3 regions of the Eisenbergiella sp. OF01-20 genome follow, and region 2 is predicted to be linked to each of the others. Evidence: predicted binding sites of a transcription regulator. Region 2 holds the regulator's gene; each other region holds the start of a gene.
The links. Region 2 encodes NrdR, which represses ribonucleotide reductase genes. Its sites were predicted from a motif close to CACAANATNTTGTG; they were not measured.
Positions count from the first base shown of each region.

Region 1: DXA36_RS16810 (ribonucleoside triphosphate reductase) is a predicted target of NrdR. The motif match lies at 6,575-6,588, and genes of this name have one in related genera.
Region 3: DXA36_RS31575 (ribonucleoside-diphosphate reductase subunit alpha) is a predicted target of NrdR. The motif match lies at 2,825-2,838, and genes of this name have one in related genera.

Region 1 is NZ_QUES01000014.1:57,203-67,167, reverse strand. It holds gene DXA36_RS16840 (AraC family transcriptional regulator) at 1-338, opposite strand, end outside; gene DXA36_RS16835 (alpha-galactosidase) at 587-2,785, shown strand; gene DXA36_RS16830 (AraC family ligand binding domain-containing protein) at 3,055-3,912, shown strand; gene DXA36_RS16825 (DMT family transporter) at 3,899-4,828, shown strand; gene DXA36_RS16820 (DUF2000 domain-containing protein) at 4,850-5,272, shown strand; gene DXA36_RS16815 (tetratricopeptide repeat protein) at 5,455-6,504, shown strand; gene DXA36_RS16810 (ribonucleoside triphosphate reductase) at 6,728-9,118, shown strand; gene DXA36_RS16805 (iron-containing alcohol dehydrogenase family protein) at 9,393-9,965, shown strand, end outside.
Region 2 is NZ_QUES01000005.1:59,130-69,094, reverse strand. It holds gene DXA36_RS08830 (ABC transporter permease) at 1-499, shown strand, start outside; gene DXA36_RS08825 (ABC transporter ATP-binding protein) at 516-1,544, shown strand; gene DXA36_RS08820 (ABC transporter ATP-binding protein) at 1,541-2,530, shown strand; gene DXA36_RS08815 (hypothetical protein) at 2,556-2,912, shown strand; gene DXA36_RS08805 (sigma-E processing peptidase SpoIIGA) at 3,221-4,069, shown strand; gene sigE (RNA polymerase sporulation sigma factor SigE) at 4,029-4,766, shown strand; gene sigG (RNA polymerase sporulation sigma factor SigG) at 4,858-5,637, shown strand; gene DXA36_RS08790 (YlmC/YmxH family sporulation protein) at 5,879-6,118, shown strand; gene nrdR (transcriptional regulator NrdR) at 6,421-6,879, shown strand; gene DXA36_RS08775 (ABC transporter substrate-binding protein) at 7,083-8,600, shown strand; gene DXA36_RS08770 (ABC transporter permease) at 8,638-9,579, shown strand; gene DXA36_RS08765 (ABC transporter permease) at 9,610-9,965, shown strand, end outside.
Region 3 is NZ_QUES01000062.1:4,038-14,002, forward strand. It holds gene DXA36_RS31555 (ABC transporter ATP-binding protein) at 1-180, opposite strand, end outside; gene DXA36_RS31560 (ABC transporter ATP-binding protein) at 177-1,913, opposite strand; gene DXA36_RS31565 (MarR family winged helix-turn-helix transcriptional regulator) at 1,913-2,374, opposite strand; gene DXA36_RS31575 (ribonucleoside-diphosphate reductase subunit alpha) at 2,952-5,468, shown strand; gene DXA36_RS31580 (ribonucleotide-diphosphate reductase subunit beta) at 5,608-6,651, shown strand; gene DXA36_RS31585 (metallophosphoesterase family protein) at 6,991-7,686, opposite strand; gene DXA36_RS31590 (hypothetical protein) at 7,745-8,806, opposite strand; gene pdxS (pyridoxal 5'-phosphate synthase lyase subunit PdxS) at 9,130-9,965, shown strand, end outside.

The sequences.
Region 1 (9,965 bases), on a different contig from region 2:
GAATGGAATACCGGAGCGGAGGCAGTAAGACCGCAGGCGGCCAGGATATCGGCGGCATCCCGTCCGTCGAAACCAATCCAGCAGTATTCCCAGGGGTCATGGCTGTCCGCCGCGTAGGCCGAGACAACTCCGGGGATGATCAGGAAAGCATCGCCGGCGGTCAGCCGCCAGCTGTGTTTTTCGCTTGTAAAGGTTCCCGAACCGGAAAGTACATAATGAAGCAGATAATGGGGCCATATACCGGGGCCGCAGGTAAGGGAAGGGGCGGTCTGTTCGTATCCGCTGAAATAGAGGCGGACGGGTGGCTCCGCGGCGGGCAGGCCGGGAAGGTTTGTCATGGCATTTCCTCCTGTAAAATACAGAGTATACACTGTCTTGGGTCTCCTGTTTCGCAGTTTCTTCCGGACAGCTGCCTGGCAAGGGGACGATAATGCCAGGCAACATAATAACAATAAAAAGAAACAGATACCGCTTTTCTTTCCAACAGTATAAAGTATAATAAATAAAAAAGCAAAGCCCTGCTGCACAGAGCCGGAGCTGTGCGTCATGAACAGTAACCAGGAACATACCACATAGGAGGTTTTTTATGGGAATAAGAGTCTGTGAGGAAAAGAAAATATTCAGCATAAGCACACCAAACACCACATATTTAATGGGCGTTGCCGCCGGAAGTATGCTGGGGCACATGTATTATGGAAAACGAATGGATGATATGGACGGTTTTTATCTGCTCCGCGCAGGTGCTACGCCGGATGAGATGCATATTCACAGGAGAGAAAAGGTTGGTTGTCTGGACACTTTCAGCTTTGAGTATCCCGTCTGGGGAACCGGCGACTTCCGGGATCCATGTCTTTGCGTCCGGGATGAAAACGGCTGCCGTGCATGTGAACTGCATTACGAATCCTATGAAATCCGGGAAGGAAAGCCGGCGCTTGCAGGAATGCCTGCCACCTTTGCGGGAAAAGAAGCGGGACAGGCGGCGCAGACGTTGATTCTTACGCTCCGGGATGAAGTGCTGGGGTTAAAAATATTGCTGCGGTATAGTATTTTTGAGGATTCCGATGCTATTATCCGCAGCGTCACGGCAGTCAATGAAGGCGGGCAGAAGCTGTATTTGGAAAAGATACTGAGCGCCTGCCTGGATATGGATAATGAAAATTTTGATCTGCTCACGCTGCACGGCTGCTGGGCGAGGGAAAGACATATCACTCCCCATAAGGTGACCGAGGGCAAACATATCGTTTCCTCCCTCCGCGGGGAAACAAGCCATCACATGCAGCCGTTCATGGCCCTTACCACGAACGGCACGAGCCAGACCGAAGGCAGTGTATATGCCATGAACTTTGTGTATTCCGGCAATTTCATAGCGGAAACAGAGCTGGATCACAGAGAAAGCGTACGCATGAGCCTTGGCATCCACCCGGACGGCTTTGAGTGGGTGCTGAATCCCGGCGAACAGTTCGAAGCGCCGGAAGCGGTGCTGGTTTATTCCGCACAGGGACTTGGTAAAATGACACGTACGTTCCATGATTTATATAAAAACCATTTGATCCGCAGCAAATATCTGCATTCCAAACGTCCGATCCTGATCAATAACTGGGAAGCCACCTACTTTGATTTCGATGACGACAAGCTGGTTGCCATTGCGGCGGAAGCCAGCAAGCTTGGCATCGAAATGCTGGTTATGGACGACGGCTGGTTCGGGAAGCGCTGCAACGACGAATGTGCGCTGGGAGACTGGCAGGTCAATGAAAGCAAGCTCAGAGGCGGCCTGAAGGCTTTGGTTGACAGGGTTAACGAACAGGGACTGAAATTCGGCATCTGGTTTGAGCCGGAAATGATATCTCCGGATTCCGATCTTTACAGAGCCCATCCCGACTGGGCGATACAGGTGCCGGGCCGGCCCATCAATATGGCACGCCATCAGTATGTACTGGATCTGACCCGTCAGGAAATTGTAGACTATGCTTATGATTGCGTGGCAAAGATACTTAGAAGCGCCAATATCGAATATGTGAAATGGGATATGAACCGCCCGCTTTCCGATATCGGAAGCGCTGCCCTGGACAGTGAGCACATGGGAGAATTTTACCACCGTTATGTCCTTGGCGTATATCAGATGCAGGAACGCCTGCTTCAGGAATTCCCGGATCTTCTTTTGGAAAACTGTTCTGGCGGCGGCGGACGTTTTGATCCGGGCATGCTGTATTACAGCCCTCAGATCTGGACTTCCGATGATATGGATCCCATTGAACGGCTTTCCATCCAGGAGGGAACGGCGCTCATCTACCCCTTAAGCTCTATGGGCGCCCACATCTGCGTCTGTCCCAATCATTCCGTAGGCCGGATAACCCCTATGGAAACCAGGGCCCATGTGGCGCTTGCAGGAACCTTTGGCTATGAACTGGATATCACAAAGCTGACGGAGGAGGAAAAGAAAAAAGCCGCCGGATTCAACCGGGATTACCATAAATATAACGATTTGATCCGGGAAGGCGACTACTACCGCATCGCATCCTACCGGGAGAATGCCATGTACGACTGCTGGCAGGTGACAGATAAGGAACAAAAGCAATGCCTGGTGACCTATGTGCAGGTGCGCTATGAAACCGAACGCAAATCCAGACGCCTGAAGCTTTGCGGCCTGGATCCGAAGGCACGCTACCGGCTGGAAGAAACCGGGGAGCTTTATTCGGGAGAAATGCTGATGAACGCGGGATATTTACAGGAAATGATCTTTGGGGATTATGGCAGCAGGCTGCTGTATTTTATCAGAGAAGAGTAATAATAGGAACAAAGAAGGCAGGCGGTAATATTACCGTCTGTCTTTTTTCAAGAAAGAGAAATGCATACCGGTTAAATAGGGAAGCAAAATAATCAAAAAAAGTGCCATATCATACAAGACAACCCCTCTCCTCTGTGTTAAAGTATATCAAAACGTTTGTAAATGCAGGCCTTGTCCATCCTCCGGAAGTTTTCCGCGGTACCTGTGTGCCTTACGGAATCGGGGTTGGACGGGATTTCGGCTATGAGGAAGCCGGAGGGAGGACCATCATGCTTCAGGAACAGGAACAAAGACATATCTATTATGACAGGGATTTGGACATAGAGGCCTATAACTTAAGCGGCATTGTACAGAAATTTCCCAACCATTTTCATGAATATTACGTGATAGGTTTTGTGGAAGGCGGCAAACGCCATTTATGGTGTAAAGGCAGGGAATATGATGTGTCGGAGGGCGATTTGCTGTTATTCAACCCCAGAGACAACCATTACTGCGCACCCATAAACGGGGAAATCCTGGATTACCGGGCGGTGAATATCAATCCGGAGGTGATGGAGCGCAGCGTTAAAGAGATTACCGGGGAAGCCTATATGCCTTATTTCACCGAAACGGTAGTCTATAAAAGTGATATCACCCAATCGGTCCGGGACTTGTACCGGGCCATACTGGACCATGCACCCAGGCTGGAAAAGGAAGAGACCCTGTTTTTCCTCATTGAACAGATCCTTCAGGAATATGCATCGGATTTTGAAAAGGCGGACATTCTCCAGCCCAACCCCCAGATACGGAATCTGTGCTCTTATATGGAAAGACACTATGCCGAAAACCTCACTCTGGATGATTTGCTGGCTATGACGGATTTCGGAAAGTCCTACCTTCTGCGCTCCTTTACCAAACAGACAGGCGTTTCTCCATACCGGTATCTGCAGACCATACGGCTGGATAAGGCCAGAAAGCTTCTGGAACAGGGGACAGCGCCTATTGATGCCGCAGGGATGGCAGGTTTTGCCGATCAAAGCCATTTCACCCATTTTTTCAAAGAGTTTATCGGGCTGACACCAAAACAGTATCAGCGTATTTTCCAAAATAAAACAGAACAGGCGGAAACAGACAATGACAAAGAATAATACCATGCAGGGACATTTGGCGGCTTTTCTTACTATTTTTATATGGGGTACCACTTTTATTTCCACCAAGGTGCTGCTGAGAAGCTTCAGCCCTATCGAAATCCTGTTTATCCGCTTTTTTATCGGCTATGCGGCCCTTTGGATCGGATACCCTCACAGGAAAAGGAAGGGGGAAAGGAAACAGGAGCTGTACTTCGCACTGGCCGGCCTGTGCGGCGTAACGTTGTATTTTCTTCTGGAAAATATTGCACTGACCCTTACCTATGCTTCCAATGTGGGAGTAATCATTTCCATTGCGCCTTTCTTTACGGCAATTTTCAGCTTCCTTCTTAAAAAAGAAGAGAAGCCGGGAAAACGGTTTTTCCTGGGCTTTCTCATGGCTATGGCGGGAATCTGCCTGATAAGCGGCTTCGGCGGACTGAATCCCCTGGGGGATCTCCTTGCGGTGGGAGCGGCGGTGCTCTGGGCGGTTTATTCCCTGCTGACCAGAAAAATCAGTGATTTCGGTTATCCCGTGGTACAGGCTACCAGACGAACCTTTTTTTACGGACTGGTGTTCATGATACCGGCTCTTTTTCTCATGGATTTTCATGTGGATCCTCGGCTGTTTCTGGAGCCTGCCAACGCAGGAAACCTTCTTTTCCTGGGGTTCGGAGCCTCCGCCCTGTGTTTTGTCACCTGGAATTATGCGGTGCGGGTGCTGGGAAGCATAAAAACCAGCGTCTATATTTATATGGTGCCGGTGGTAACTACGGTGACTTCGGCGCTTATCCTGGGTGAAAAGATAACCATGTTGTCCGCGGCAGGCATTCTTCTGACTCTGGGAGGACTGTTCTTATCCCAGAAATGGGGAAAGGCAGAAGGAGACAGCAGCAGGGAAGCGGAAGAAAACGGAGCGGCCGGAGAGCGTTTGTAATAGGAAAGAAAGGAAGAAAAAATGGAACTTCAGGACAGAAAATGTGTGATGATATTAAATGAAGAGCTGCCGGCCGGCGTGCTGGCCAATGCGGCGGGAATCCTTGGGATCACGCTGGGAAAACAGGTGCCCGATACCATTGGCCCCGACATATGTGATAAAAACGGGAGGCAGCATCTGGGGATTGTGGCGCTGCCGGTTCCGGTTCTGAAAGCGGATAAGGAAAAACTGAAGGCTATCAGGGAAAAGCTGTTCCAGCCGGAGTTTGCGGATTGTGTGGTGGTGGATTTTACGGACGTGGCCCAAAGCTGTCAGAACTATGAGGATTACATAGCCAGGGCGGCAGGGACAGGGGAAGAAGAGGTAACCTATCTGGGGATCGGTATCTGCGGGGCCAGGAAAAAGGTAAACCGGCTGTCCGGGAGCCTGCCGCTGTTAAGATGAAACGGGCAGGCAAAACCGCAGGGCCGCGGCACAGGAGCCGGGAACAATAACGGCGCAAGCGGACAAAATAAAATTTCCCGGCAAAAGGGGGTGAAAAAAGAAAGCTGATTTGTTATACTATAACCTGAGAGCAAACAGATTTCTTTTTTTAATATAGAAAAATTACAGGTGCAGTGATAAATATGGTAAAGTTAAAATATATAACCGCAGTTTTTGTGTGCAGCCTCTGCATGGTATCCGCATCTGCCTGCGGAGCATCCAAACAGGAGAATATTGATCAGGGAATGCAGCTGATTGAACAGCTCAGCTATGAGGAGTCCCTGCCTTTTTTTGATGCGGCGCTGCTGGATAAAGAAGATGCCCAGCTTTCTTACCGCGGACAGGGACTTGCCTATATGGGGCTTACCCAGTATGACAAGGCCGTGGAAGCTTTGGAAAAGGCGCTTTCCTACAGCGATGCCAGGCTGGGAGAGATTGATTTTGATATCAATTATTACCTGGCTACCGCCTATTATAAGCAGGGAGAGCTGGACAAGGCCAAAGCGGTGTATGAATCCATCACTGCGCTGCGGCCGAAGGAAAAGACGGCCTATTACCTGAAGGGCGTGGTTGAGATTGAACAGGGAAACCAGGAGGCGGCCCAGGCGGATTTTGACCGGGCGGTGGAAATTGATCCGGAGGATTATGATATGCGGATCAATATTTTCTGTACCTGTTCGGATAACGGCCTCCAGGAATTAGGGGAAGGCTATCTGCAGGCTGTGCTGGACAGCGAGGACAAGAAGCTGACCGATTATAACCGGGGAAGGATGAATTATTACCTCGGCGATTATAACAGCGCCAGAAACAGTCTGGAGAAGGCAAAGGACGCCAATGGGGGCGTGGATGTGGTTAGCCTTCTGGGGCAGACTTACGAAAAGCTGGGGGACAATAACTATGCCGCCAGTGTATACAGCAATTTCCTGAATACCACTCCGGATGCGCAGATTTATAACCAGCTGGGGCTGTGTAACCTGAAAATGGGAGATTACCAGGCGGCACTTACTGCGTTTCAGGCGGGGCTTGCCATAGAGGGAAACCAGCTGATGCAGGTGCTGTCCTTTAATGAAATTGTTGCATACGAATATTTGGGAGATTTCAAACAGGCTACCGTACTTATGCAAAAATATCTGGGAACCTATCCGGATGATGAAAAGGCCATCCGGGAGTATGAATTCCTTCAGACCAGATGATTCCCGGGAAAGTTCCGTTTTTCATGTGGTGTTATTCCCTACTATATTTATGTCAATATGTTACCTGTTCCACAATATGTGGTATGTGTGCATTGACTTAGGATAAGAATGGTGCTACAATAATCCCAACGCCCAACCAGGGGCAAGTATCCATCGGATATTCAGCTGATGGATACTTGTCCATTTTTAAGCCTTAAGGAAAAATCACAGAGGGGGAAGAAATATGTTTCATGTAATTAAACGAAACGGAGAGACTGCAGACTTCACATTGACCAAGATAAATGATGTGATTATGAAAGCATTTAATGCTACGGATATGGAGACCACCAATGATATTATCGATCTGCTGGCACTGCGTGTCACTGCGGATTTCCAGGATAAAGTGAAGGATGGGGCCATTCATGTGGAGGATATCCAGGACAGCGTGGAAAAGATCCTGGAGCAGGCAGGCTATACGGAAGTGGCGAAAGCATATATTCTTTACCGCAAGCAGCGTGAGAAGATCCGCAATATGAAATCCACCATCCTGGACTACAAGGATGTGGTAAACAGCTACGTGAAGGTTGAGGACTGGCGTGTCAAAGAGAATTCCACCGTTACCTATTCCGTGGGAGGGCTTATTCTCAGCAATTCCGGCGCCGTTACTGCCAATTACTGGCTTTCCGAGATTTACGATGAGGAAATCGCAGAGGCCCACAGGAATGCGGATATCCATATTCATGATCTTTCCATGCTCACCGGCTATTGTGCAGGCTGGTCTTTAAAACAGCTGATTTCAGAAGGTCTGGGAGGCATTACGGGAAAGATCACCTCCGCACCGGCGGCCCATCTTTCCGTTCTCTGTAACCAGATGGTCAATTTCCTGGGGATCATGCAGAACGAATGGGCAGGAGCACAGGCGTTTTCCTCCTTCGACACCTATCTGGCCCCCTTTGTCAAGGTGGATGATCTGACTTATCCGGAAGTGAAGAAATGTATTGAGTCCTTCATTTACGGGGTAAATACACCCAGCCGCTGGGGGACCCAGGCGCCGTTTTCCAATATTACACTGGACTGGACCGTGCCGGACGATCTGGCAGAGCTGCCGGCCATCGTAGGCGGGAAGGAAATGGATTTCCGTTATAAAGACTGCCGCAAAGAAATGGATATGGTAAACAAAGCCTTTATCGAGATCATGATTGAGGGCGATGCCAACGGGAGAGGTTTCCAGTATCCCATTCCCACCTATTCCATCACCAAAGACTTTGACTGGTCCGACACGGAAAACAACAGGCTTTTGTTTGAAATGACTGCGAAATACGGTACGCCTTATTTCAGCAATTACATAAATTCCGATATGCAGCCCAGCGATGTCCGTTCCATGTGCTGCAGGCTCCGCCTGGATCTGCGCGAGCTGAGAAAGAAAACCGGCGGATATTTCGGCTCCGGGGAAAGCACCGGCAGCGTCGGGGTGGTAACGATCAATATGCCCCGTATTGCTTACCTTTCCGCGGACAAGGAAGATTTTTACAGACGTCTGGACAAGATGATGGATATTTCCGCCCGTTCCCTTAAGATTAAGAGACAGGTGATTACCAGACTGCTGAATGAAGGCCTGTATCCTTATACCAAGAGATATCTTGGCAATTTTGACAATCATTTTTCAACCATCGGCCTGATCGGCATGAATGAAGCGGGACTGAACGCCAACTGGATCCGGGAGGATTTGTCAACGAAAAAGACCCAGGATTTCACCAAGGAAGTGCTGAACCATATGCGCGACAGACTGGCGGATTACCAGGAGCAGTATGGGGATTTATATAATCTGGAGGCCACTCCTGCGGAAAGCACCACCTACCGTCTGGCAAAACATGACAAGAAAAAATGGCCGGGAATCAAAACCGCTGGAAAACCGGGAGATACCTGTTATTATACCAATTCCTCCCATCTGCCGGTGGACTATACCGTAGACGTGTTTGATGCCCTGGACATCCAGGATGGCATACAGACTTTGTACACCTCGGGAACCGTATTCCATGCATTCCTGGGAGAGAAGCTGCCCGACTGGAAAGCCGCTGCAAACCTGGTCCGCACCATTGCCCAGAACTATACGCTTCCTTATTATACATTGTCGCCTACCTATTCCATCTGTTCCGAACATGGGTATCTTACCGGAGAACAGAAGGTCTGCCCCAAGTGCGGCAGAGTGACGGAGGTCTGGAGCCGCATCACCGGATATTACAGGCCGGTCCAGAACTGGAATGACGGAAAAGCGCAGGAATTTGAGAACCGGACGGAATATGAACTTTCTAAATCCGTTTTAAAGCATCCGGCAGCAAGAGTGGTTACCTTATCCGATTATGAAAAAAATGCAGAGGTCAAGGTAGAAACGCCGGAGGATATCAAATATCTTTTTACCACCAAAACCTGTCCCAATTGCAAGCTGGCTAAGGAATATCTGAAAAATGAAAGCTATATTCCCATTGATGCGGAAGAAAATTCCGAACTGGCAAGCAAATACGGAGTAATGCAGGCACCTACCCTGGTCGTGGTAAACGGGGAGGAGTACCGGAAGTTCACTAATGCTTCCAATATAAAGAAATATGCGGAACAGAAGGATGTCGTAAACGCATAAATTAAGAAGAGGTCTTACCGGTCACTCCGTGACCGGTAACATGCATAAATCCATTTAAAATCGCCTGCGGCGTTTGTGTTTATGCACTCTTGAATCACTTTCTCACGTACTGTGCAGTAAATGCACAGTACTGAGTGAACAGTAACGGAAAGGCGTTCCCCTTAACAGGGGGACGTCTTTTGTGTATGGCGCCGGAGAAATATATGCGATATAATCGGGGTAAGGATAGCCGGTCAATACCGTTCATAAAGACAGGGAAAGAGAGGAATACCTTATGAAATTATTTATGCCGACCAAAGTATACAGTGAGAAAAATTGTGTGGAAAACCACAGCAGAGAGCTTGCCGCACTGGGGACAAAAGCCCTGGTGGTAACGGGAAAGCATTCCTCCCGGATAAACGGTTCTCTGGAGGATGTTACGAAAGCGCTGGAAAGGGAAAATATCCCTTATATGGTGTATGATGAGATTGAAGAAAACCCATCGGTGGAAACGGTGATGAAAGCCGCTTCTTTGGGAATAACAGAGGGTACGGATTTCGTAATCGGTGTGGGTGGCGGTTCTCCTATGGATGCCTCCAAAGCGATTGCGCTGATGATAGCCAACCCGGAGCATGATGAAAGGCTGTTATATACAAGGACGCAGGTTTCCCCCGACGGTCCCGTATATCCTGCATTACCGGTGGCGGAAATACCCACTACCGCCGGAACCGGTTCAGAGGTGACCCCGTATGCGATCCTGACTAGAAATGTTCTTCCGGATATTGTTCTTACCACGATTCCGGAGGCGGACGCACAGGCCGCCTTTTCCCATCTGGAAAAGAAAACCAAACAGAGTATCAGCCATTCT
Region 2 (9,965 bases):
GAGAATTATTGAGGTTATCAATTCCGTTCCCTACCTGCTGGTGACCATCCTGATCATGATGGTACTGGGTAATAATCTGTTCGCGCTGCTGATAGCCCTGAGCATTACCGCATGGTGCAATACGGCCAGGCAGACCAGGGGCATGATCAAGCAGCTGAAGGAATCGGAGTATGTCTATGCGGCAGAGGTCCTGGGTGCAAAGCCGTCCCGGATCATCTTAAAGCATTATATCCCGAATATGCTCAGCATCCTCATTCTGGATGCCTCCACGGCAATCCCGCAGTTCATTTTCACGGAGGCCGGACTGAGCTTTCTGGGGATCGGCCTGAAAGCGCCGGCGATCAGCCTGGGCGTCCTGATTTCCCAGGGACAGCAGACCATGGATTTCTATCCGGCCCAGCTGTTTTATCCGTGTGCGGTCCTCTGCATCATTGTCATGGCTTTTAACCTGCTGGGAGACGGCCTGCGTGATGCCCTGGATCCGAGACTGAGACAGTGAGGGAGGATAAGACAAAATGAGCGAAACAAAAAATATACTGGAAGTAAAGGAACTGCGGGTTTCCTATCATACCTATGCGGGAGAGGTACAGTCTGTCAGAGGGGTTTCTTTTGAATTGGAAACAGGGAAAGCGCTGGCGATTGTGGGTGAGTCCGGCTGCGGGAAATCCGTTACCGCCAAGTCCATTATGGGGCTGATCAAAGGACCTGCCGGAGAAGTCAAGGAAGGCAGTACGATCCTTTATAACGGCGACAACATATTAAAGTACAGTAAAAAGCAGTGGCAGGCGTATAAGGGCGGGGAGTGCGCGATTATTTTCCAGGATGCGCTGGCTTCCTTAAATCCCACCATGCGTGTGGGAAAGCAGATTATGGAAAATCTGATGGCCCATAAGAACATGGATAAAAAATCGGCGCAGAAGGAAGCGGTGGAAATGCTGCGTATGGTCGGCATCCCGGAGCCTGAGAAGCGGGTGAAGCAGTATCCGCATGAATTTTCAGGAGGTATGCGCCAGCGCGTCATGATTGCCATCGCTTTTGCCTGCGACCCGAAGCTTCTGATCTGTGACGAGCCGACGACGGCGCTGGACGTGACTATCCAGGGGCAGATTCTGGACATCATCAAGGATTTGCAGAAGAAGCATAATACTTCCGTTATTATTATCACCCATGACCTGGGTGTTGTGGCGAATCTGGCGCAGGATATTGCGGTCATGTATTCCGGCGTGATCGTGGAAAAGGGAAAGAGTGCGGACATTTTTTACCGCCCAAGGCATCCCTATACCTGGGCGCTGATCGAATCCGTGCCGCGCCTTGACCTGGAAAACAAACAGGAACTGGCCTCCATACCCGGAACGCCGCCCGATCTGTTGAATCCGCCCAAGGGCTGCCCTTTTTCCACCAGGTGCAGATATTGTATGGAAATCTGCAAAGAGGAAATGCCGGAGCGCACGGATTTCGGGGACGGCCATATGGCATCCTGCTGGCTGCATCATGAGATGGCGCCGAAGGTGGAGATGCCGGAGCGGAAAGGAGGAAAGCGATGAAGGAACAAAAGGAAGTGCTGCTTTCCGTACAGCATCTGAAAAAATATTTTCATGTGGGGAAAAACGCCATATTAAAAGCGGTGGATGATGTTTCCTTTGACATTTATAAGGGCGAGACGCTGGGAATGGTAGGGGAATCGGGCTGCGGCAAGACGACCTGCGGCCGTACCTGTATCGGCCTTTATGACAGAACGGACGGAAAGGTCCTGTACAAAGGGCAGGATGTACACGCGCTGGATCCGAAGGAGAAACGGTCCTTTAAAAAAGAAGTGCAGATGGTGTTCCAGGATCCCTATAATTCCCTGGATCCCCGTATGACGGTTGCGGAAATCATCGGCGAGGGAATTGACATCCATCACCTGGCAAAGACAAAACAGGAGCGCCAGGATATCATTTATAAGTATCTGGAACTGGTTGGGTTAAACAGGGAACATGCGAACCGGTTTGTACATGAATTTTCAGGCGGACAGCGTCAGAGAATCGGTATTGCCCGCGCGCTGGCGGTGCAGCCGGAGTTTATCGTACTGGACGAGCCGATCTCTGCGCTGGATGTTTCTATCCAGGCGCAGATTGTCAATCTGCTCGTTGATCTGCAGAAGAAGATGGGGCTGACCTACCTGTTTGTGGCACATGACCTGTCCATGGTAAAGCATATTTCCGACAGGGTGGCGGTGCTTTATCTGGGGACGCTGGTGGAGCTGACAACCTCCGCGAAATTATACGAAAACCCTCTTCATCCCTACACGCAGGCTTTGCTTTCCGCTATCCCCATTCCGGATCCGGAGATCGAAAAGGAAAGGGACGAGAACAAAATACGCCTGGAGGGGGAAGTGCCAAGCCCCATCAACACAAAGCCCGGCTGCAGATTCAGGGGAAGGTGCAAATATGCGATGCCCGTCTGCGAACAGGAAATGCCGTCTCTTACGGAGATCGGGGAAGAGCATTATGTGGCCTGCCATCGCTGTGTACAGGAAAAACGACGGTAAGTGATACGGTTTTTGAGGAGTGAATATGAATAGAATAAAAAATCTGCTTAAGGATTTGGTAAAAGCGCTTCTCTTGGGAATGGCTGCTGCATTGGCAGCGGCTGTTCTTTTATTGGTTTCAGGCTTATTTTTCGGAAAGGGCGGCATAGATGCCGGCTTGGAAACAGCAAAAAACGGCGTTTTCCTGATTGCGGCTCTTCTTCTGTTTCTTTTGGCGGGAATGCTTATAGTGAAGGGGAAAAAGCCCGACAGGGAGGAAAAGGGCCTTCGGAAACATTTTGAGGTGATAGGTTTTAAAACGGCGGCGGGTATGGCTGCCGTGGCTTTTGTGACTGTTGGGGCCGTTGCGGATTTTCTGCAGCGTTATCTGCACTCATTATAAATAAGTAAGCTTAGTACTAGAGCGAACTTTTCAAAAGTTCGCTCTAGTGCCGAAGGCACTTTCTTATATCTTCCGGAATACGCAGTTTTTCCGGATTATCCGACAGAACCGCAGGACAGCGGTTCTTTTTTGATCCCCGAAACGCGGGAAAAGGAGGGAACAAGCCTTTTTCCCGCGGTCAATTATATAAATTTGTCGAAAATTACAGACGGATACAGAAGAGAATATGCGTGGTTCCGACAAAAAATGCGGGGACTGGCCGCTATAATTAACCCATGTAAGCAGTCCTATAATACAGGAGGTGAGAGGTGAGATACATCGTATATATTGACCGCCTGTTTCTGCTTCAGTTCATACAAAGCTGCATGCTTTTGCTGCTGACAAGGGCATTTCTGCGAAGCACTGTCACGCTGAAACGGATTGTCCTGGCATCGTCGGCCGGCGCGCTGCTTTTTTGTATGATTCTACTCATGCCCGATATGGGCAGAAGCATGAAGATTCTGCTGTTTGCATGCAGCGGCCTGGTGACGCTGGGAATGGCGTTCCGGATAAAGTCCCTGCAGGTTTTCTGCAAGGCCGTAATCCTGTATCACGGGGCTGCGTTTCTGCTGGCAGGAGCCCTCAGTGCCCTTCGCGCTGTGTGTGGCAGGGAGACCGCAATGGACACCCTGCAGGCATCGGCCTGCGCTGCGGCGATAGGCATCACTGCACTTTGTATCCTGCGCTGGGAGCAGATAAAGAGGGAAGAGATAGTGGTAACCGTAATCCTGGAAGAAGGGGAGGTACAGCTTATGCTGAAGGCGCTGATAGACAGCGGCAACAGCCTGTATGATCCTATAAGCGGGAAACCGGTATGCGTTGTGGAAAGAGAGGCGCTGGAAGGGAAAATCCCCTTGGATATCCCTGAAAAGTTCCGTCTTATTCCCTATCACTCCATCGGAAAAAAGCATGGCATGATGCAGGCGGTGGAAATTGAGAAACTTAAGGTAAAGAAAGATGGACAGGAGTTGATTGTCGAAAAAGCGCTTCTTGGCCTGTATGAAGGAAAGGCCTCGGCACATGGCGGTTACCAGATGATCCTGCATCCTGCATTATTTGAAAATCGGAGGAACGGACATGATACTAAAAGTCGCAATACCAGGAAAAATGCAGTTTAAGATGATTCGCAGGGAACCCAGTTTCCTTTTATCAGGCCAGGGGGATATCCATTACATCGGAGGGGCAGAGGTTCTGCCGCCGCCGCTGGAATCAGAAAAAGAAAATGAAATCATAAGCGATCTGGGGACGGAATATGAAGACGAAGCGAAGAATATTCTGATTGAACATAACCTCAGACTGGTCGTTTACATAGCAAAGAAATTCGACAATACGGGAGTCGGTGTGGAAGACCTGATTTCCATCGGTACCATCGGACTGATCAAGTCCATCAACACCTTTAAACCGGACAAAAATATCAAGCTGGCGACCTATGCCTCCCGCTGTATTGAAAATGAGATCCTCATGTATCTGCGCCGTAATAACAAAACCCGCCTTGAAGTCTCCATTGACGAGCCTTTGAATGTGGACTGGGACGGAAACGAGCTTCTTCTTTCCGATATCCTGGGGACGGACGAGGACGTTATTTACCGGGACATTGAAAATGAAGTGGAAAGAAAGCTTCTCCTCAAGGCCATCAATAAGCTGACCGACAGGGAAAAGACCATTATTAACTTAAGATTCGGTCTTAATACCCCGGACGGGCAGGAAATGACACAGAAGGAAGTAGCCACACTGCTGGGCATTTCCCAGTCCTATATTTCCAGGCTGGAAAAGAAGATCATGAAGCGGCTGAAGAGGGAAATGGTAAAAGAATAAAGTTTCCAGATTTTGTATTTCCTGTTTGGTATATTTGGGTGAAATTGTGAGAATTCTCTTTAGTAGAAAATGAGAGCAGGAGGATTCGGCAATGGCACTGAATAAGGTGGAAATCTGCGGGGTAAATACATCAAAGCTTACGGTGCTTACCAATGAGGAAAAAACACAGCTTTTTGAGCGGATAAAAGAAGGGGACGAGGAAGCGAGACAGCAGTATATCAAAGGAAATCTGCGTCTTGTCCTCAGTGTGATCAAACGGTTTTCCAATAGTAATGAAAATGTGGATGATTTGTTCCAGATTGGCTGCATCGGCCTGATCAAGGCGATTGACAATTTCGATTCCACGCTGAACGTAAAATTCAGTACCTATGCGGTACCTATGATTATCGGGGAAATCAGGAGGTTTTTGCGGGACAACAACGCCATCCGTGTGAGCCGCTCCCTGAAGGATACGGCCTACAAAGCGATTTATGCCAAAGAAAACCTGATGAAACAGAACCAGAAGGAGCCTACCATTGCCGAGGTGGCCACGGAAATAGGTATTTCAAAAGAGGATGTGGTATATGCCCTGGATGCTATCCAGAATCCTATGAGCCTGTATGAGCCGGTATATACGGACGGCGGGGATACGTTATATGTCATGGATCAGATCAGCGATAAGAAAAACAAAGAAGAAACCTGGGTGGAGCATCTGTCCTTAAGTGAGGCGATGAAAAAGCTGAATGACAGGGAATTTGAAATTATATCCCTGCGCTTTTTTGAAGGAAAGACACAGATGGAGGTGGCGGAGCTTATCGGCATCTCCCAGGCACAGGTGTCTAGGCTGGAAAAAAATGCGCTGAAGGTGATGAAAAATTATCTGACCGCTTAATACGGGCGGGAGCTGAGAACGTATGGGAAAGGAAGAGAGCAACAGGCGGGCGCCTGTTTTGTATAACGGCCATATCCGGAAAAACGGATGTGGCCGGTTTTTCTTTTTTGGGGGAAGAAATCTTATCCGCCGCAACAGCAGGGGAAGGCGGATTTGTTTTCCCCGTGGGAGTGGCAGAAAGGGAAAAGCAGCATATGATACTAATAAATGGGTGAACGCATCACGCGTCAGGGAGAAAGATATGCTTTTTTCAGAACTGAAGTGTAAGGAAGTTATAAATTTGAGAGACTGCAGAAAGCTGGGACATGTGACCGATTTCGAGTTTGACCAGTGTACCGGCTGCATCTGCAAGCTGATTGTCCCCGGTGGAGCTAAATGGAAATCTTTTTTTTCCTGTGATACGGATCATGTGATCTGCTATAAAGATATTAAACAGATAGGACCGGATATTATTATTGTTGATTTGCCGGAATGTAACTAATGTTACTTTATTCCCGCGGGCAATGAGCCAAACGGATGCACACGTGCATCCACTTGGCGACTGCCGCGAGGGTCAAATACCCCAATTCCTTTTCAGTCCCGGGAACGCCACGCAGACAGCCGGCGGACATGGGTGGGTGCAGATAAAAAAGGTTGGCGTCACCTGCACATTCGTTTCTAAGTTGACATAAAATCAAAGCTACTTTATAATAAAACAGAAATGGAATAATATGGAGGGCGGAAACAGGCTGTTTTCTGCCTTTGTTGATTGGAAATGTGCCAAAGCACAGATAGGAGCCGAACATGAAGTGTCCTTTTTGCGGTCGAGACAATACAAGAGTGATCGATTCCAGGCCGGCTGATGAGAATAACTCCATCAGAAGGCGCCGTATGTGTGACGAATGCGGCAAACGTTTTACCACGTATGAAAAGATTGAGACAATCCCGTTAATTGTCATTAAAAAGGACAATAACAGGGAAACGTATGACCGTTCCAAGATTGAAGCCGGAGTTTTGCGTGCCTGCCATAAACGTCCGGTAAGCGCCAATCAGATCACCCGTCTGGTGGATGAGGTGGAGACGGAAGTATTTAATATGGAAGAAAAGGAAATACCCAGCCAGGTTATCGGGGAACTGGTGATGGACAGGCTGAAGGACCTGGACGCGGTTGCTTATGTACGTTTTGCTTCTGTATACAGGGAATTTAAAGATATCAATACGTTTATGGACGAACTGAAGAAGGTTATTAGTACGAAGGGATAGTACTGCGTCGCGCATCCGCCTCTGTGCACAGATGGAATAAAAATCTGTGCACAGATTTTTTTCTTGCAATTTTTTTTGTTTTTGTATACAATACTACGGTAAAACTAAATATAGAAAAGGTACTTTTCACGTGACAGTTCAGACAGGTCTGCGCATTTGCTGCGCACCGGGTCGGAAAAGTGCTGAGAGAGAAAGGAAAACACATGAAGACAAAGACTTTAAAACGGTTTCTTTTGACTTTAGTGTGCACAACACTAACTATTGCACTGAGCGCATGCTCAGGTGATAAGGCGGGTGAGAACTCTTCTCAGATAACGATTGGCATACCTCAGGACATAGAAGACAGTCTTGACCCTCACAAAGCGGTGGCGGCAGGAACGGAAGAGGTATTGTTTAATCTGTACGAAGGACTTGTAAAGCCGGACAGCAGCGGAGATCTGCAGCCGGCAATTGCGAGTGATTTTCAGATATCGGAAGATGCGACCACCTACACCTTTACCTTAAGGGAAGGAGTAAAATTCCATGATGGCAGTCCGGTAACGGCCGAAGACGTGAAGTATTCCATAGACAGATGCGCCGATACCACAAATGGGGAACCCCTGGTAGCGGCGTATTCTCATATTCAAAGTGTGGATATTCTGGATGAAAAAACAGTGGAAGTGGTATTGGACGGGCCTGACACGGATTTTCTGGCTTATATGACCAATGCCGTTATACCGGCATCCAATGAAAGCCCGGATACCAATCCTATCGGAACCGGGCCGTATAAATACGTATCCCGTTCCCCCCAGGAAAATTTTGTGATGGAAAAATTCGATGATTATTGGGGAACACCTGCCAATATCGAGCATGTTACCTTCAAGGTATGCGCCAATGCGGATTCCATCGTCATGGATCTGCAGGGAGGCTCCATCGATATGTTTGCCAGGGTGACGCCCGCACAGGCGGAACAGCTGGGAGACAATTTCCAGGTGCTTGAGGGTACCATGAATCTGGTACAGGCCTTGTATCTGAATAATGCGGCGGAACCTTTTACCGATGAACGTGTCCGTCAGGCATTGTGTTATGCGGTGGATCCCCAGGAAATTATGGATATTGTTTCCGACGGAAAAGGAACGGAAATCGGCAGCAGTATGTTTCCTGCTTTTGGGAAATACTATATGCCGGAACTGAATGACATGTACAGCCAGGATCTGGATAAGGCGAAGGCGCTTTTGAAGGAAGCCGGGTATGAAAACGGCTTTTCCTTTACCATAACGGTTCCGTCCAATTACCAGCAGCATATCGATACGGCGCAGGTAATTGTGGAACAGCTGAAAAAAATCGGCGTGACGGCAGAAATCAATCTCATTGAATGGGACAGCTGGCTGTCCGATGTATATGCGGGAAGAAAGTATGAAGCTACGGTGGTGGGAGTGGATGCATCCAGCCTGACCCCCAGCGCACTGCTTTCCCGTTTCGTATCCACGGCGGGCAACAATTTTATTAATTTCAGCAATGCGGATTATGATGCCGCTTATGCCAAAGCGCTTGCCACAATTGAAGACGAAGAAAAAACGGCTGCGTTCAAGGATTGTGAAACGCTTCTGGCAGAGCATGCGGCCAATGTATATATTCAGGATCTGCCTTATCTGGTGGCGTTGAACAAAAAATATACAGGGTACGAGTTTTATCCGCTGTATGTGCAGGATATCGCCAAGCTTAAAATCGCCGGACAATAGGTTCCGGATTCCGGCTTTGCAAGGGAGCGTGAGAGATGTGAAATATTTGATAAAAAAACTGGTATCCATGGCTGCGACCCTGTTGGTGGTGTCCTTTCTGGTGTTTCTTGCATTTGCATGGATTCCCGGGGATCCCGCCACGGCAAAGCTGGGCACGGAGGCCACGCCGGCCAAGGTGGAGGCGCTGCGTGAGGAGATGGGGCTGAACCGCCCCCTCCCGGTACGCTTTGCCGGCTGGCTTGGCGGTCTGCTTAAGGGGGATCTGGGAACCTCCTACAGCTATCAAATGCCGGTGGAGGATATGGTGGCGGAAAAAATCCCTGTCACCCTGACCCTGACCCTGATGGCGTTTGCCATGATGGTGCTCATCTCTATCCCCCTGGGGCTTTATACGGCCAGGCATGAGGGAGGGGCGGCGGATCATGTGGTATCTGTGCTGAACCAGATCATTATGGCAATCCCGCCTTTCTTTTCAGGAATACTGATAACCCTCCTTTTCGGCCTGATTCTCCATTTATTCACGCCGGGCGGCTATGTATCCTATACCAAAAGTATAACCGGTTTTATCGGATACCTCTTTTTTCCGGCGCTGTCCATCGCCCTTCCCAAAGCTGCAATGGCTGTTAAGCTGCTGCGCAGCTCCATCATACAGGAAATGCAGCAGGATTATGCCAGGACGGCATACAGCAGGGGGAACAGCACCAGGGATGTGATGTACCGCCATCTGCTGAAGAATGCCATGATTCCTGTGGTAACTTTTCTGGGTATGGCGCTTACGGATATGCTAGCGGGAAGCATCATCATCGAGCAGGTATTTAATATTCCCGGCCTGGGACGGATCCTGCTCACATCCATATCAAACAGGGATTATCCGGTGGTGGAGGCCATTATTGTTCTGCTGGCCTTTCTTGTTATTTTCATCAATTTCCTGGTGGATTCCATTTATAAGAAAATCGATCCCAGGATTCGTGTACAGTAAGAAACTGCCGCGGAAAGATGAGGCCAAACTATGAAGAAAAAGAACCTGAATTTAATTCTCGGAAGCATTCTCACAGGTTTTGTCCTGTTGGTGGTGCTTATCGGAATCTTTTATACACCATATGATCCAACGGCTATGGATAATGCAAATAAGCTTTCCGGCGCCACGCTCGCCCATCCCTTCGGGTGCGATAATTTCGGCAGGGATATCCTGAGCCGGGTGATGAAGGGCAGCGGCACAACGCTGTCGGTGGCGTTGTCGACCGTTGCCATAGGCACCTTTTTCGGGGTGCTTCTGGGCGCTTTTACGGGATATTTCGGCGGTCTGCTGGATGAGGTGCTGATGCGTATCAATGATGTGGTATTCGCGTTTCCAAGCATCCTTCT
Region 3 (9,965 bases), on a different contig from region 2:
ATAGGAAAGCAGCCTTTTTATTGTTTTCCCCGTATCCCTTGGTTTCCCTCCCGGCATACGGCCCCTGCCCGGCCCGTGTCCCGGTCCCGGGCCTCCCGGCCCTTTTCCTTCCTTTGCCTGTGCCTGCTGGGCGGCATAAGAATATTTCCGGATCAGCGCTTCTTTTCTTTCATCCTTCATGATGCGCTTACCTCCTTATCCATCTGGGAATAATAGATTTCCTGGTATGCGCCGCAGTCTGCAAGCAGCTCCTGATGCCTTCCCATTCCCACAATTTTCCCTTCATCCATTACCACGATTTTATCCGCTTCCATCACGGAGGTGATTCTCTGGGCAATGATCAGTTTCGTAGTATCCTTCAGGGTACCTGTGAAGCTTTCCCGGATCTTCGCTTCCGTGGCGGTATCCACCGCACTGGTGCTGTCGTCCAGTATCAGAATGCATGGTTTTTTCAGCAGTGCCCTGGCAATGCAGAGCCTCTGCTTCTGTCCCCCGGATACATTGACCCCGCCCTGCCCCAGGTGGGTTTGATATCCCTCCGGAAAGGTCCGGAGAAAACCATCGGCCTGCGCGGCAGCAGAAGCCTCGGCCACCTCCTGTGCGGATGCCTCCTCATCTCCCCACATCAGATTTTCTTCGATTGTCCCGGAAAAAAGGACGTTTTTCTGAAGTACCATACCCACGCCATTACGCAGGTTTTTCAGCGAATAATCCCTGACATCCACACCGTCCACCAGCACCTTTCCCTCATCCGCATCATAAAGGCGGGGAATCATGGACACCAGCGTGGTTTTGCCGCAGCCCGTGGAACCTATGATACCGATCGTCTGCCCCGGCTCTATCGTCAGATTTATGTTGTCCAGGACCTTCTCCTGGCTGTCCTTATAATAACGGAAGGAAACGTCCCGGAATTCGATTTTTCCCTTCTGAACCAGGGCGTCCTTCTTTCCGGCCGCATCGTCCGTCAGATCGATTTCCGTATCCAGCACCTCATTAATACGCCTGGCGCTGGCGATTGCACGGGAGCTTTGAAGCAGCACCATAGCCAGCATCATCAGGGACATGAGCACCTGCACGATATATGTCGTAAACGCCGTCAGGTTGCCCACCGGCATTTCCCCCACCAATACCTGCTTTCCGCCCATCCATACCACAAGCAGGGTAGTGGCGTTCATGAAAAAGGCCATGAGGGGCATCTGCAGAATCACTACTTTAAACGCCCGCAGGCTGGAATCCTTCAGATCTTCGTTCGCATCGGAAAAACGCTCTTCCTCGTACCGCCCCCGCACAAAGGATTTGATGACCCGCACGTTCTGCAGGGTTTCCTGAATATTGGAGTTCACCTTATCCAGCTTCTTCTGCATCAGGGTAAACCGCGGGAATGCGGTGCGCATAATTATGGTGATGACAACGATCATAATCGGCATGATCACCAGAAACAGCCGCGCAAGGCCGGCGTTCATGGAAAATGCCATAATAATGGCCCCTATCAGCATTCCCGGCGCCCGCAGCATCATACGAAGTCCCATCATAATCAGATTCTGCACCTGCGTGATATCATTGGTCAGCCTGGTCACCAGCGAACCGGTGGAAAAGGTATCAATATTGGTAAAGGAGAATTTCTGTACCTTTCGGAAGCAGTCGTTGCGCAGATCCGCGCCAAAGCTTATGGATGCCTTGGAAGCGAACCACGCGCCGCCGATTCCCCCTCCCATCATAATAAAAGCGATGATCACCATGGTGATCCCGGTTCCCACAATATAAGGGACATCCCGGTTGGCCGCTCCGATATTGATAATTTTAGCCATATAGGCAGGCAGGACCACCTCTCCCACCACCTCCGTTATCATGAGAACAGGCCCCAGGATAAACGCATACCAATAGGGCTTGATGTATTTCAAATACCGTTTCATTATTGCTCCTCCTCATCCAGCCTGCAGTTCTGCTCCGCCATATTTTTATATACCCTCTCCATGAAATGAAGAAACTGCGCCACCTCTTCATCCGTAAAGCCTGCAAAAAAGCATCGGTCCGTTTCCCTGAAAATCAGGATGCTTTTGCGGATGACTTCTTTTCCTTTTTCCGTAATACTCACCTGGTTTATCCGGTTATCACTTTCATCGGCAAGCCTGGTAATGTATCCCCCTTTTTCCAGTTTTTTCAGCGAAACGGCAATAGCTGCCGCCGAAACATCAAATTTCTCCGCCAGCTCCACCTGGGAGCAGCTGGGATTACTGTCCAGCTCCATTAAAAGCCTGTGCTGGGTGGGGTAAACCCCTGTGTGGGAGACTTTCCTGTCCAGGTAACGTCTCAGCATCGTATCCGCCTTGCGGAAGTTCATTATAGAATCATGTGCAAGCTTCTTTCTATCCATATGTTTTACAGCCGCTCTGCGGCGGCTCCTCCTTTTTCTTGTTGTCTGAAACCATCCAGGTAAATCCGGACTGCCTTTCGCTTCCTCATTAATTAATCGGTTAATGTTTAATTTCATTAACTATTATCTAGTTAACTATTTTAATCATTCCGCCGCAGAAAGTCAAGCCGCTGCAGGAAACAGGGTGTAGATAAAAAAAGTTGGTGCCGCCATAGTTTCCCCCGGCTGCCATCCCCGAAAAACAACAGCCGCCCGATACGTTTATCCCGATTGCCATATGGATATAATGACAGCATGGATGCGATGCGTCAGCCATTCACAGAATCCGTTCGGACCGGTCCAGGCGCTCACCGTCCAGACGTAACAGTCCGCACAGATCCGGCTTGTTACGCTGTGGGGGTACGCAGGATTTTTATCTGTCCCCCTCTGTGGGATCCCATCTTGCCACACAACTAGATATAGTATATAATAGATTCAATTCGGCAAAATTAATACTAGCTTTAGTATCATACATATCCGGGCAGCTTTTTTTGCCATACCTTTTTTATTTCTGAAGGCCCGGAAAAAGGAGACAGACATGGATATCACGAAACGCAACGGCCGTCAGGAAGATTATGACGGTCAGAAAATCATTACCGCTATGAAAAAAGCATTTGAAAGCACAGGGAGTAACCCCGCCCCTTCCGTCATGGCGGATCTGCTTGTATCCGTAGAGGAAAAACTTACCGCCAAAAGCATCACCAGCGTGGAAGGGATCCAGGATCAGGTGGAACAGACGCTGATGGAGCAGGGCTTTTTCACAGAAGCCAAAAATTATATTCTTTACCGCCAGAAACGTTCCCTTTTAAGAGACGCCAGAGCCGCTCTGTGCGAAGCCGCCTCCGATCCTGCACTGGAGTTTGTTTTCCGTAACATACAGAAGGATTTTCCCGGTGAAGAATATTCCCTTCTTCATCTTTCTGCCAAATATAATACGTTCTGCAAACCGGAAATGAAAACGGAAGAAAAACTTACGGCTTTGATTAAGGCTGCCGTGGAACTCACCACCCAGGAAGCGCCCCGCTGGGAATTCATTGCCGCCAGGCTTTTGAATTACCAGGCGCATAAGGCAATCGCCTCACGCATGGAAGAGGCCAGAATTACATGCTTTTATGAAAAGCTGCGTTATCTTACGGATTTGGAGCTGTATGGAAGCTATATTCTGGAACAATACAGCAGGGAAGAACTGGAAGAAGCATCCCTGTTTCTGGATGACACAAGGGACGGGCTGTTCACCTATGCCGGGCTGGATCTCCTGCTGAAACGGTACTGCATACGGACTAAAAACCATATCCTCCTGGAAACGCCCCAGGAAATGTACTTGGGAATCGCCCTTCATCTGGCTATGAAGGAAAAGCAGAACCGCATGAACTGGGTTAAGAAATTCTATGACTGCTTAAGCCGCATGGAGGTCACTATGGCCACTCCTACCCTTTCCAATGCGCGCAAGCCCTACCACCAGCTTTCCAGTTGTTTTATCGACACCGTTCCCGACAGCCTGGAGGGCATCTACCGGAGTGTGGATAATTTTGCCCAGGTGAGCAAATTCGGCGGCGGTATGGGGCTTTACTTCGGAAAAGTACGTGCCACAGGAAGTTCTATCCGCGGCTTCGAAGGTGCGGCAGGCGGGGTAATACGCTGGATCAAGCTGGTCAACGATACCGCTGTTGCTGTGGATCAGCTGGGTATGCGCCAGGGCGCCGCCGCCGTATATCTGGATGCCTGGCACCGGGATTTACCGGAATTTCTGCAGCTGCGCACCAATAACGGGGATGATCGTATGAAGGCTCATGATATTTTTCCTGCGGTCTGCTATCCCGATTTGTTTTGGAAAATGGCAAAGGAGGATTTGAACCAGGACTGGCATCTGATGTGTCCTCATGAAATCCTCACGGTAAAAGGCTACTCCCTGGAGGACTATTACGGGGAAGAATGGGAAATCCGGTATCAGGAATGTATCCGGGATTCCCGTATTTCCAAACGGGCGGTATCCCTGAAGGAAATCGTCCGCCTGATCCTGAAATCCGCCGTTGAGACCGGCACGCCGTTTACGTTTAACAGGGATACGGTAAACCGGGCCAACCCCAACGGCCACAGAGGGATAATTTACTGCTCCAATCTGTGTACGGAAATCGCACAGAACATGTCCCCCATCGAATCGGTAAGCTCCGAAATACGTACAGAAAACGGGGATACCGTGGTCGTGAATACCACACGTCCCGGTGATTTCGTAGTCTGCAACCTGGCAAGCCTATCCCTGGGCAATCTTCCCGTGGAAAACGATGCTTATCTCTCCGATGTAGTGGCAACCGCCGTCCGTGCACTGGACAATGTCATTGATTTGAATTTCTATGCCCTTCCCTACGCCAAGCTTACCAACCGCCGCTACAGAAGCATAGGCCTGGGCGTGAGCGGCTATCATCATATGCTTGCCAGACATCAGATCCCCTGGGAAAATGAAAACCATTTATCCTTTGCGGACGATGTCTTTGAACGGATTAACCGCGCCGCCATTGCCGCCAGTTCTTCTCTTGCGGCAGAAAAAGGCAGCTATGAATACTTTGAAGGCAGCGACTGGCAGACCGGCGCTTATTTTGAGAAACGGGGATATCTTTCCCCGGCCTGGAAGGAGCTGAGGGAAAAGGTCGCTTCCCAGGGAATGCGCAATGCCTATCTTCTTGCCGTGGCTCCCACCAGCAGCACCAGTATCCTCTCCGGCACCACCGCCGGGCTTGACCCCATCATGAAACGCTTTTTCTTAGAAGAAAAGAAAGGCTTCATGCTTCCCAGGGTAGCCCCGGAGCTTTCCATGAAAACCTACTGGTACTATAAAAACGCCCATCTCATTGACCAGAGTATGAGTGTGCGCGCCTGCGGCGTGCGTCAGCGTCATATTGACCAGGCGCAGAGCATGAATCTGTATATCACTAACGATTATACCCTGCGCCAGGTTCTTTCCCTCTATATTGAGGCATGGGAATGCGGCGTCAAAACCATCTATTATATAAGAAGCAAATCTCTGGAAGTGGAAGAATGCGAGAGCTGCTCCTCCTGAAGTGAGTATCCGGCCCGCCCGCAGGGCCTCGGAAGGGTTGCCGCAGGACACTGCGGGCGGGCCGCATGGCAGCCTCCTTCCAGCTGCAAACCAGACCATCAAATACATTGCGGAATATACACGGAAAGGATACGAAGAAATGAATAAACTGAAAAAGAAACCGCTTTTTAACCCCGAAGGGGATACGGATGTACGTCTGCGCCGTATGATAAACGGAAATACCACAAACCTGAATGATTTTAATAATATGCGTTATCCCTGGGTGAGTGACTGGTACCGTCAGGCTATGAACAATTTCTGGATACCGGAGGAAATCAACCTCTCCGCCGATGTTAAGGACTATCCGAGGCTTTTGCCGGCGGAACGGACCGCTTATGACAAAATTTTAAGCTTCCTTGTTTTTCTGGATTCCATCCAGACGGCTAACCTGCCCCACATCGGGGAATATGTGACAGCCAATGAAGTGAACCTTTGTCTGTCCATCCAGACCTTCCAGGAATGTGTACACAGCCAGAGCTACAGTTATATGCTGGATACCATATGCAGCCCGACGCAGCGCAACGCCATTCTGTACCAATGGAAGGATGACGAACACCTTCTGCGCAGAAACACCTTTATCGGAAACTGCTATAATGAATTTCAGGAGCATAAGGATCCCGTCACCCTGCTCAAGGTGATGATGGCGAACTTCATTCTGGAAGGCATTTATTTTTACAGCGGCTTCATGTTCTTCTATAACCTGAGCCGTAACGGCAAAATGCCCGGTTCCGCCCAGGAAATCCGCTATATCAACCGGGATGAGAACACTCATTTATGGCTTTTCCGCAACATCATCCTGGAGCTGCAGAAGGAAGAACCCCAGCTTTTCACCCCGGAAACGATCACGGAACTGAAGGAAATGCTCCTGGAAGGCGTACGTCAGGAAATCGACTGGGGCCATTACTGCATCGGGAATAACATTCCCGGCCTTACCCGGGATATGGTATCCGACTATATCCATTACCTGGGTAACCTGCGCTGGACCAGCCTGGGGTATGAGCCTCTTTATCCGGAACACACAGCCGAACCGGAAAGCATGGCCTGGGTCAGCCAGTATTCCAATGCCAATATGGTAAAAACCGACTTTTTTGAAGCAAAAAGTACCGCCTATGCCAAGAGCACGGCTTTGGTGGATGATCTGTAAATAGAGAACCCGCTCCGCAAAACGCCGTACCCTGAAAGAGCTCTTTAAAATGCCGTACCGGCAATCAAACTCCATGCTGGTACGGCATTTCTGGTTTTCTATTTCTCCCGGTTAAAACCTTCATGGGATAATTCCAGGCTTTCAAAGCTCATACCCGCCTCCGTGCTCCCGTCATTTCCGGTCCCTCTGTTCGAATAGCTCCATTTAACAGGCCATGCATTTATTCCAAAACATCCGGCGAACTGATTTCTTAAAACTTTCCTATTATTTCCCCATCCGCCCGCACACTATAGTTATATTTTTTAAAAGGTTACGCCATTATCATCTCTTCTATTCTTCTCATTTTTTTATGGCAGCATTTGCTTCCATTTTATCTAAAATCCCCGCAGCCGTAACTCCGGGATGGGTTACACGAATACGGCACACCTGCTCCACAAATTTCTCAGGCAGCCTCCATTTTTCAGCCATTACCCGGACAGTTTCCCCTCTGTCCATTCCCTTGACGATCCTTTTAACGGCAACAGCTCTGTCCATGCCATATAAGTCCTCCAGCACCGCCTCTTTCTTACTCCGGTCTTTACAATCTGCCGGTATCAGATCAATCCGCTCCACCTCAACGCCGCCGTTATGAAGCTCCAGCACCGCCATGGTAACCGGCAGGGTAAACCGCCGTTTTCCGCAGCTTCCCGGGTTAAGCCACAGAGTGTTCTCCTCCTGCCGGCAGGAATAATTATGGGTATGGCCGTATATAACCACATCGGCATTCCCTCTCCCTTCCGGTATCTCCCTTCTGTTGTGTATCATATAAAAAGATACCCCTTCCAGTTCAAATGAAAGGGTTTCCGGCACGCCGGCCGCCCATTCCCCATCGTTGTTTCCCCGCACCATGTATAACGGTTTTCTCTTTTCCAGCTGTTCCGCCAGTATCTGCGTATTTACATCCCCTGCATGCAAAATGACATCACAGGTTTCTATCAGGTCTGATACTTCCTGCCGCAGCAGGTTATGGGTATCTGAAATAACCGCAGCCCGCATTTCCTACTCCTTTCCGCTATCCTTCACAGCCGCCGGTTCCGCCGCCTTATCCGTGTCCTTAAAAATTTCCTTTGGCCTCTTCAAACTCCTCCAGGACACCAATCCCTATATCCTTGTAATATCCCTGCGTTGCCCCGATATAGCGCCCGTTTGCACTGCAAAAAGCCCCTCTGGCATCCGCCCAGGCATCTTCCCCCGACAAAGTGATCACCGTACATTCCCCGTTTTCAAAATAAAGGGTCCTTACCGACGGGGAGCCTCCGGAGGGTTTATCCTCCGCGCAGACCAGTTCTCCGTTCTCCGGACGGAAATAGAAATCATAATTCTCATTTTCCCCATGCTGCAGGCTGTCTTTCTGAGCCAGCACCTGTTCCACATAATCTCTGTTATGCCCGGCCGACCGGTTCACATTTGCAAGGAACTGATACCCGCCTTCTTTTTCCCGCAGGCTGACCTCCCAAAGTCCGTCTTCATTGCCTGTGGTATACAAAATCCTTATGATATCTTCCGATCTGGTCCCGGATATGCATTCCGCCATTACCAGGTTAGTATCGCCTGCATTCAGATAATAGGCCCTGTATTCCGGCAGATAGTCAAACAGTACTTCCTTCTGCACCTGCTCCAATGTAATGCCGAATCTTTCCATGAGGTATTGCTCCATTGTGTCCACCGGGAATTTTACCGCATCCAGGGTTTCCTCCCAGCCGAGAGATGCGACCTCTTCTTCCGATACGGGTTCTCCTATTCCGTGGAGGCTGTAAAAAATCTCCGACACACTGATCTGCGCAGGCTCTTCATAATAGCAGGTGAGACAATTCCCATAGCCGGTCTGGTTTAAAAGCTCCCGGAAGCCCTGCAGTTCTTCTTCGGTCAGTGAAACCCGCTCCGCCGGGGCGGCCGTCTGTCCGTCCGGGTTACTGTCTGTGCCGGAGTTCAAGTTTTCTTCCGGACTTTCTTTGTCCGCACCTGTTTCCATGGCACTTTCCAGAACAGCAGCGGGGCCTTCTTCCGCCCTGCTGCAGGAGGCTAAAGCCGGAATCACAGCAATAAGTGATACCGCTATCCACAGCTTCCCCCCGTTTTTTCTCCTCTTTATTCCCTTCTTTTTCTCTGTCGTCATAATTTCCCTCCCGATCTGTTTAATCTTACCTTTTTCCGTCCGGGGAAGCAATGTGCAGGGCGTGATTTTAAGGAAATTTTAATAACCGTTCAGCCAGGTCTGCGCCTTTACTGTGCAGATCGCAAGAATACGTTGCGGCGACAATTCCAATTGTTTTACTGTTCCTCTTTTTATCCCCACAAACTGGCATGGTTAAAAATATATAAAATGGCACTTTTTATCATGCCACTTTTATGTATAATAAGATGCAAGTATATACCGAAATACGGATTACGTTTCGCGGACGTTCCGGCACAGACTATTTATAACCGGAGGACATGATAATGGAAAATAACAGATATGAATTGAATAAAGAACTGGCCCAAATGCTTAAAGGCGGCGTTATCATGGACGTCACCACACCGGAGCAGGCGCGTATTGCCCAGGAAGCCGGTGCCTGCGCTGTCATGGCGCTGGAACGGATTCCGGCAGATATACGGGCGGCCGGCGGCGTATCCCGCATGAGTGATCCGGAGATGATCCGGGGCATCCAGGAAGCGGTAACCATTCCGGTCATGGCGAAATGCCGTATCGGCCATTTCGCGGAAGCACAGATACTGGAAGCCATTGAAATTGATTATATTGATGAAAGTGAAGTGCTTTCCCCCGCCGATGATAGATACCACATCGACAAAACCGGCTTCCGGGTTCCTTTTGTCTGCGGCGCAAGGGACTTGGGTGAGGCGTTAAGGCGGATCGGAGAAGGGGCTTCCATGATCCGTACCAAGGGGGAGCCAGGTACCGGGGACATCGTCCAGGCCGTGCGCCATATGCGCAGGATGAACAGCGAAATCGCCCGTGTGGCTTCCCTTCGCCCGGATGAACTTTTTGAAGCGGCCAAAGAGCTTCAGGTTCCCCTTTCCCTTCTCCGTTATGTCCATGACAACAGGAGACTTCCCGTGGTAAACTTTGCCGCCGGCGGCATAGCCACTCCGGCGGACGCCGCCCTGATGATGCAGCTCGGGGCGGAAGGCGTTTTTGTAGGCTCCGGCATTTTTAAATCCGGAAATCCCGCAAAACGGGCGGAGGCCATTGTAAAGGCCGTCACCAATTACCAGGATCCCGCACTTCTTGCCGAATTGTCTGCCGGTTTGGGCGAAGCCATGATAGGGATCAACGA